3 regions of the Paenibacillus sp. FSL R10-2199 genome follow, and region 3 is predicted to be linked to each of the others. Evidence: riboswitches for the same ligand, from Rfam matches in the RefSeq annotation. Region 3 holds a riboswitch; each other region holds the start of a gene.
The links. Region 3 has a riboswitch for thiamine pyrophosphate ahead of NYE33_RS01950 (ABC transporter substrate-binding protein). Riboswitches for the same ligand answer to the same signal wherever they lie in the genome.
Positions count from the first base shown of each region.

Region 1 (2,263 bases), on a different contig from region 3:
ATAACCTCAATCTTCACCCAGTCTCCCAGACCCGCTGACCTTGCCAGCCGGGCAATGCGTACCGCTTCCTCTGCGGTGCGCGCACCGGAGGTATTGGGCAGCAGCGTCATGTGGGAAGGAATATGGCTGATAATATTGTCCTTGCTCTCCGGATCTACCCGGCGCAGGGCAACCGTAATGACCTGTGAACCCGAGCGGGCGATCACTTCGGGAATAAGAGTGTTGCGGCTGTATTTTCCGGTCCCGATGAACAGTCTGCTCGTTAAAGTAACTCCTCCAATAATCAAAGGATCCTGCATCATATCGCCTCCTGTGATAAGTCGTTGCCTTTATTTTAATTGCTTATTGCATTCTTGCATCTGCCGCACGCACAGTTACCAGTTACCTAGCCTCCGCCGACAAAATGAACCAGCTCAACTCGGTCACCTTCATTCAGCAATGTATCTTCATAAACCTCTCTGCCGGCAAGCTCACCATTCAGCTCCACAATAACCAGCTTCCCGGTCCACTCAGGCCGGGCCAGAAGATCAGCCAGCGTCCGGCAGCTCTCTTCATACCTTCCTCTGCGTCCGTTAACGGTCAAATTCATTCCAGTTCACCTCCTTTGCCCGGTATGGGGAGTCATTCAGGACTTCAGCATACGCTGCGGCCTGAACGGATGATCTATAGGCCTGAGCGGCGCCAGCAGGGTCCATCGCTCCGCATATCCCGGACATTACGGCTATTCCGGCAGCCCCCTTCGACAGAACGATTCCGGTATTGCCCGGTGTGATGCCTCCGATAGCAATCAGCGGTATACTGCTGGAGCGGACGGCCACTTCCAGCTGCTCCAGGCCCCGTTCCTGCTGTCCGGGCTTGCAGACCGTGGGGAATACATGTCCATACAGACAAAAGTCCGCTCCCTGCTGTCCGGCGCGTGCCGCTTCCTCCGGGGAATGCACCGACCTGCCCAGCCGCAGGCCCGGGGCAATGCCGTGCGCCTTGGCAGGCGGCAGGCTGTGCCAAGCCAATTGGACGCCGGCTGCCCCTGCTGCCAGAGCCACATCAATCCGGTCATTAATGACCAGCTTAGAGGGAGGAACCCCTGCTTGGAGCAACCGCTCAGCGGCAGCCAGAAGCTCCTGTGCGGACAGGGCTTTTTCCCGGAGATGGATATAATCCACCGTGGTATGTACAGCAGCAGCCAGTCCGGCAAACTGCTCCTGATTCAGCCTCCCGTCCGAGATCAAATGGAGTTCTTTCAACACCTTCACCTTCCCTTCTATACGGCATTCCGGAAAATACAAAAAGACCGCCCCCTGTATCAGGAAGCAGTCCGGAATATAAGCAGGAATACCGGGTAAGCCGTTACCCCCGCTGCATTATTCATTCTCCACTTCCCTACGCTGGTATAAACCAGATCAGGTTCAAAGGGTCCGAACAGATATGTTCGTCTCAGCCTTGCGGCACCCCTAGTGATCGTTCATATTCTATTGTTCTTGCAGTTTGTATATTAGCATATTATTCCTGTAAGAGCTATTCTTTAATAGATTCAATCATTTGCTCCAAGCGGATGAAGCGGCAAAAAAGCCAGCCTTCCGGCTGACTTTTCATCTGTTGAACGTTTGATTCTTTAAACCAGTATAAACTGATCCGGCTTACATAGCAGTGCCAATGGTCAGCCGTTAACGATCTCGCCGCCGTTCACATGCATGACCTGACCGCTTACATAAGAGGAATCGTCAGAAGCCAGATACACATAGGCCGGTGCCAGCTCCTCGGGCTGTCCCGGACGCTTCATCGGCTGGGTGCCGCCGAATTCACTGACCTTCTTCGCGTCAAACGTAGACGGAATCAGCGGCGTCCAGATCGGGCCCGGTGCTACCGCATTCACGCGGATGCCTTTGTCTGCGAGATTCATCGACAGGGAGCGGGTGAAGCTGAGAATTGCTCCTTTGGTGGACGAATAGTCCAGCAGCTGCGGGCTGCCGCGGTACGCCGTGATAGACGTAGTGTTGATGATCGTGGAGCCTTTTTTGAGATGGGGCATCGCTGCCTTGGTCAGATAGAACATGGAGAATATATTCGTCCGGAACGTCCGCTCCAGCTGCTCGGCGGTAATGTCCTCAATCTTATCCTGCGGATGCTGCTCTGCCGCATTGTTGATCAGGATGTCCAGCTTGCCGAGTCCCTCAATGGTTTTATTAATCAGATCCTGGCAGAAGGCCTCGACCCCGATATCACCGGAGATCAGAATACACTTCCGACCCTCCTGCTCCACCTG
Region 1 is NZ_JBBOBO010000002.1:266,459-268,721, forward strand. It holds gene NYE33_RS29275 (thiazole synthase) at 1-299, opposite strand, end outside; gene thiS (sulfur carrier protein ThiS) at 386-589, opposite strand; gene NYE33_RS29285 (thiamine phosphate synthase) at 573-1,247, opposite strand; TPP riboswitch at 1,361-1,463, opposite strand; gene NYE33_RS29290 (SDR family oxidoreductase) at 1,658-2,263, opposite strand, start outside.
Region 1: another riboswitch for thiamine pyrophosphate. It lies ahead of NYE33_RS29285 (thiamine phosphate synthase); the one in region 3 lies ahead of NYE33_RS01950 (ABC transporter substrate-binding protein).

Region 2 (2,263 bases), 5.3 Mb from region 3:
GAACTAGAATGCCGGATAACCGGAAATCGGCATCCTGCTTCAAGGTCTGATCCATACTCCTTCTCCTCCTGAAGTGTCCGCTTCAACTACGTTGACCTGCGGGCAGGTTTGTCTATATAATTAGTGAACGGACAATTGTCCGCGTTCGCATTTCATAGTCTACGGACAATTGTCCGATGTGTCAAGCGGAATACGCCAATTCCCCACACTTGATTCGTTTACCGGCAGAATAGAGATTTCTTAGGACGCACTGTAGGCATAAATGTTGTATATTTTGCAGCTTTGATTCATGGATAGCCGGGTTTCCGGATGGATTGTTGTATGAAATGCAAGAATAGTTCTGTTAAACTGCTTGAACAAGCTGAAATAATGCATTTTATACAACAATTTGGGATTTAGGCCGATCGAATGAGGGAAATGTTGTATTATGGGCAGGATTTACTTTATATGAAAGGGGACATCATGAAAAAAACAGAGACAGAAGTTGAACCTGTAACATCAGCTCCGGGGATCATAGAGAACAAAGATAACACAGTGAACACAGACATCGCTGCAAAAGAACCCGCAGATCCTTATATGCAGCGGATACTCGAGGCGGCCCGCCAGCTGTTCACCGAGAGCGGCCTCGAAGCTGTCAGTATGTACGGCATCGCCAAACGGGCTGGTATAGGGCAGGGATCGCTCTACCGCCGCTTCACTGATAAGGGCGAAATCTGTTCGGCCCTGCTGCTGGACAGCACCGAGCAGTTTCTGTCGGGGATGGAACAGCAGCTTGCTGCCAGCGCTGGTGAAACGGCTGCCCTCGCGCATCTGCAGAGCAGCATTGAGCAGGTCGTTGGTTTCATTGAGCAATATGCGGAGCTCTTGAACATGATCAAATCCGAATTCACCGGCAAGAAGCAGCTTACCCAGTTCGAACATCCTTTTTTCCAGCGGCTCGGAGTGATTATGGGTGAACTTCTGCACCGCGCATCCGCGAATGGAGAGATTATCGGGATCGATCCCCGCTTCGCTGCCACAGCGCTGATCTCTGTACTTAGTCCCGATCTTTACCTGTATGAACAGAAACGGAACGGCTCCTCCAAAGAGGAAATCTCGCGGGGAATTGTTGCGTTGTTCATCACCGGCCTCTCCAAGCGCTGAGCACAGGCTCTTTACAACCGGGGAAATTATGGTATATTAAGTAGCAATTACGAATTCAATAGCACCTGTTATTTCACTAGGGGAGTCGGCCGACTGAGACGGAGCTTAAGCTCCGGACCCTTGGAACCTGATCTGGATCATACCAGCGGAGGGAAGTGGAGCAGAATGTATCAGCGGTTCCGCGTCTTTGCAAACTGACTGTACCTTCAGGCCCATTCATTTCCTCCGGAAATGGATGGGTCTTTCTTGTTTTCGTAGCGTAAACACTTTTCCCTAAGGAGGCTTGCTTCCCCATCCTATGATCAACATCGCTAACCTGTCCTATTCTTTCGGCGCAGCTTCAAGGGCTCCGGTCTTCTCCGGAATCTCCATGAAGGTCCGCCGCGGCGAGTTCATCTCCGTCGTGGGTGCCAGCGGCTGCGGCAAAAGTACGCTGTTCAAGATTATCGCCGGCCTGCTGGAACCCGGCAGCGGCGAGGTTGCCCTGCATGGGCAACCGCCTAATAACGCCTCGGAGCGGCTCGGCCAGGTCGGCTATATGCCGCAGCGGGATCTCCTGCTGCCCTGGAGAACCGTACTGGACAATTGCCTGCTGCCCTGGGAACTGAAGCGGAACGGCTCCAAAGAGGAAGCCGTTATTCAGATCCGCAGCATGCTGCAGCAGTTCGGTCTTGGTGATACGGGGGCTGCGTATCCGCATGAGCTGTCGGGCGGCATGCGCCAGCGGGTTGCGGTACTCCGCACCATTGCCGCCGGGAATGAGCTGCTCCTGCTGGACGAGCCGTTCGGGGCACTGGACGCCATAACCAAGCGGGAGCTTCACCGCTGGCTGCTGGAATTATGGTCAGGACTGGACAAGACTGTGCTGTTCATTACCCATGACCTTGAAGAAGCGCTTCTGCTTAGTGACCGCATCTATCTGATGACCGGCAGTGCCGGGGGCGGTATGCAGGAGTTCATCACCGGTCTTTCCCGCCCCAGACATCATAGTCAGAATTACGAACCGCAGTTTGTTGCCCTGCGGCAGGATTTGGAGCTGAAGCTGTATGACAACCGTCTTCTATAGAAGATTGCTGCGGGAGTACAGCCCGGCTATTCTGCTTGTGCTGCTGATTCTTGC
Region 2 is NZ_JBBOBO010000001.1:5,763,700-5,765,962, forward strand. It holds gene NYE33_RS25280 (MFS transporter) at 1-55, opposite strand, end outside; gene NYE33_RS25285 (TetR/AcrR family transcriptional regulator) at 463-1,143, shown strand; TPP riboswitch at 1,212-1,314, shown strand; gene NYE33_RS25290 (ABC transporter ATP-binding protein) at 1,442-2,209, shown strand; gene NYE33_RS25295 (ABC transporter permease) at 2,190-2,263, shown strand, end outside.
Region 2: another riboswitch for thiamine pyrophosphate. It lies ahead of NYE33_RS25290 (ABC transporter ATP-binding protein); the one in region 3 lies ahead of NYE33_RS01950 (ABC transporter substrate-binding protein).

Region 3 (2,263 bases):
TAGCTTTGAGGAAAGCCTTCACCACTTCCGGATGCTCGGCGATTTCCTTCTCACTGGTGGTCAGCACCGGTGTGTAGTAATCCAGCTGCGGCGCATAATCCTTCAGGTACAGCATATCCAGCGGCTCGCCGCGCAGCTCGGCTTCGATCCCGGTCCAGGCGTAGAAGATCCAGGCAAAGTCGATATCGCGTTTCACCGCAGTGAAGAAGTCAGCTTCGCCGATATTCACCAATTTCACTTTGGAGACGTCTCCGCCATCGGGGTCCATGATGGCTTTCATAGCTGCTTTTTCCGCTGGAGAGCCCCAGCCTCCGTAGGTTTTGCCTTCGAAGTCTTTCGGCGTCTTAATGTTGCGGTCCTTCGGAGCGGCAAAGCCGGAGGTATTATGCTGAATGATAGCGGCGATGGAGACGAGCGGCACATCCTGCAGGCGGGCCAGGGTGAGCGCCTCCTGTGCACTGATGCCAAACTGGGCTTCACCGGAAGTAACCATGGTGTCAGATCCGGCAGCACCCGGCTGCACGATCTCCACGTCAAGACCTTCCTCCGCGTAATATCCCAGCTCCTTGGCGGTATACAGGCCGGTGTGATTCGTGTTCGGCGTCCAGTCCAGCGCAATCTTAACCGGGGTCAATTCTTTAGGCGCGTCGGTGGTACTGGCGGCTGCGGTTGCTTCAGGTGCAGCGGTGCTGTTCCCGGCGGCAGGTGTGCTGCCTCCGGCATTGCTGCCCGGGTTGACGTTCCCGTTGCCGCATCCGGCCATCACGAGCACAAGCATAGAGCTGAGCAGCAGCGGTAATACTTTTTTGACTCCCATTTCTCTTCTCTCTCCTTCCAGCAATCCCTAGTCTTCCAAAATTCAGAGTAACCCATACCAAAAAGCGCCCCGGAGACCGGGACGCCAGTTACTTGCGCAAGGTGAGTTCAACTTCAGGCCCATGAAGGGGCTCGGGGTTGAATGAAGATTCCTACGCTGGCATTATCCAGATCAGGTATAAGGGTCAGTATCTTGTGGGATACAATCTCAGCCGGCCAATTCCAGCACCCCTGGTTCTATGAAGTTCACGGGTATTGCTATGTTCTTACGGTGTATTATAGACGCCGCTCTTGCGGTTGTCCAGTCTCCCCGTCCTAATCTTCAAGCTTTAGCGGCAGAATCCAGGGGCCTTTGAGCAGGAATAGAGGCTCCGACATTCTAAAACGCAGCGTATCCGCGCCGGGCTCTGCATCCAGAAGAAGAGTCTTCAAGATTCTTGGGAATGTCTCGGTATCCTGCCAGCCGTATGAATATTTGTCCCCAGAACCCGGATAGCGGATGAAGAAATGCGTCAGTGACTTTGCCGCTCCCGGGTCAAATTTCACATCCACATCTACACTGACAGCCGTTTCGCTGCTGCGTTCAATGCGGGTGAATTCTACCGGGAAACCGGCAATTTCAGCGGTAATATGAAGGGGCGCACTCTCCCCGCTGGCGGGCAGCGGCAGAACGACCTCCCGGGAGAGTGCCTTTCGTTCCGCTATTTCGATGTAAGGGATGACGACCCTGTAAGACTGTTCTTCAGCTGATGCCAATTCCCGGAACGAGAACTCCGACGGGTAGACCATGGTTGAAGGAGGTTCAACCTTTGCTTTGACTCCCTCTGCATTCTCGACATACAGGCCATTCCAGGATACCAGCGGCTCCAATGAATAAGAATGGACGGCAGAGAACGAATCTGAAAGGGCCGGAACTAATTCAACGCGGACAAGTCCGTCATCCAGACGAACCGGAAAAGCCGTAATCCGCACATCCTGGTGCACATCGCTTGCGCCTAAATGCTGCAGATCATCGGCGGTCACCGGTGCTTGAAGCACCAGTGGCCCGACTGCTGCTGCATTGATATACAGAGTAACCGGTTCAGCGGTTTCAAGCTCCAAATTTCCGGGAAGTGCAGCACTGTAGCTTGCATACCAGTCTCCGGATGCAGAAGACCGCATATTGGAAGTAAAGGTATAACGGTCCCCTCCAATGTCTGCCTGAAATTCAGTAATGACGGGAGTCTGCTGTCCACGCAGCGTAATGGTCCCGCTGTTCTCCTGCAGAAGTACGGCATTGACTGTCAGCTTTCCCTTGCCTATGGAAGCAGTGTAGGGCTTCTCCAGAACATAAAGCTGACTGCCCGGGCTGCTCTCCAGAACCGTACCGAAGCCGGGCAGGAAGCTAAGGGCTTGCTTTAGACCTGCCTGGACGTCAGGGGAGAACGCCAGCAGGCCTGCGGCCATA
Region 3 is NZ_JBBOBO010000001.1:452,931-455,193, reverse strand. It holds gene NYE33_RS01950 (ABC transporter substrate-binding protein) at 1-817, opposite strand, end outside; TPP riboswitch at 949-1,059, opposite strand; gene NYE33_RS01945 (hypothetical protein) at 1,132-2,263, opposite strand, start outside.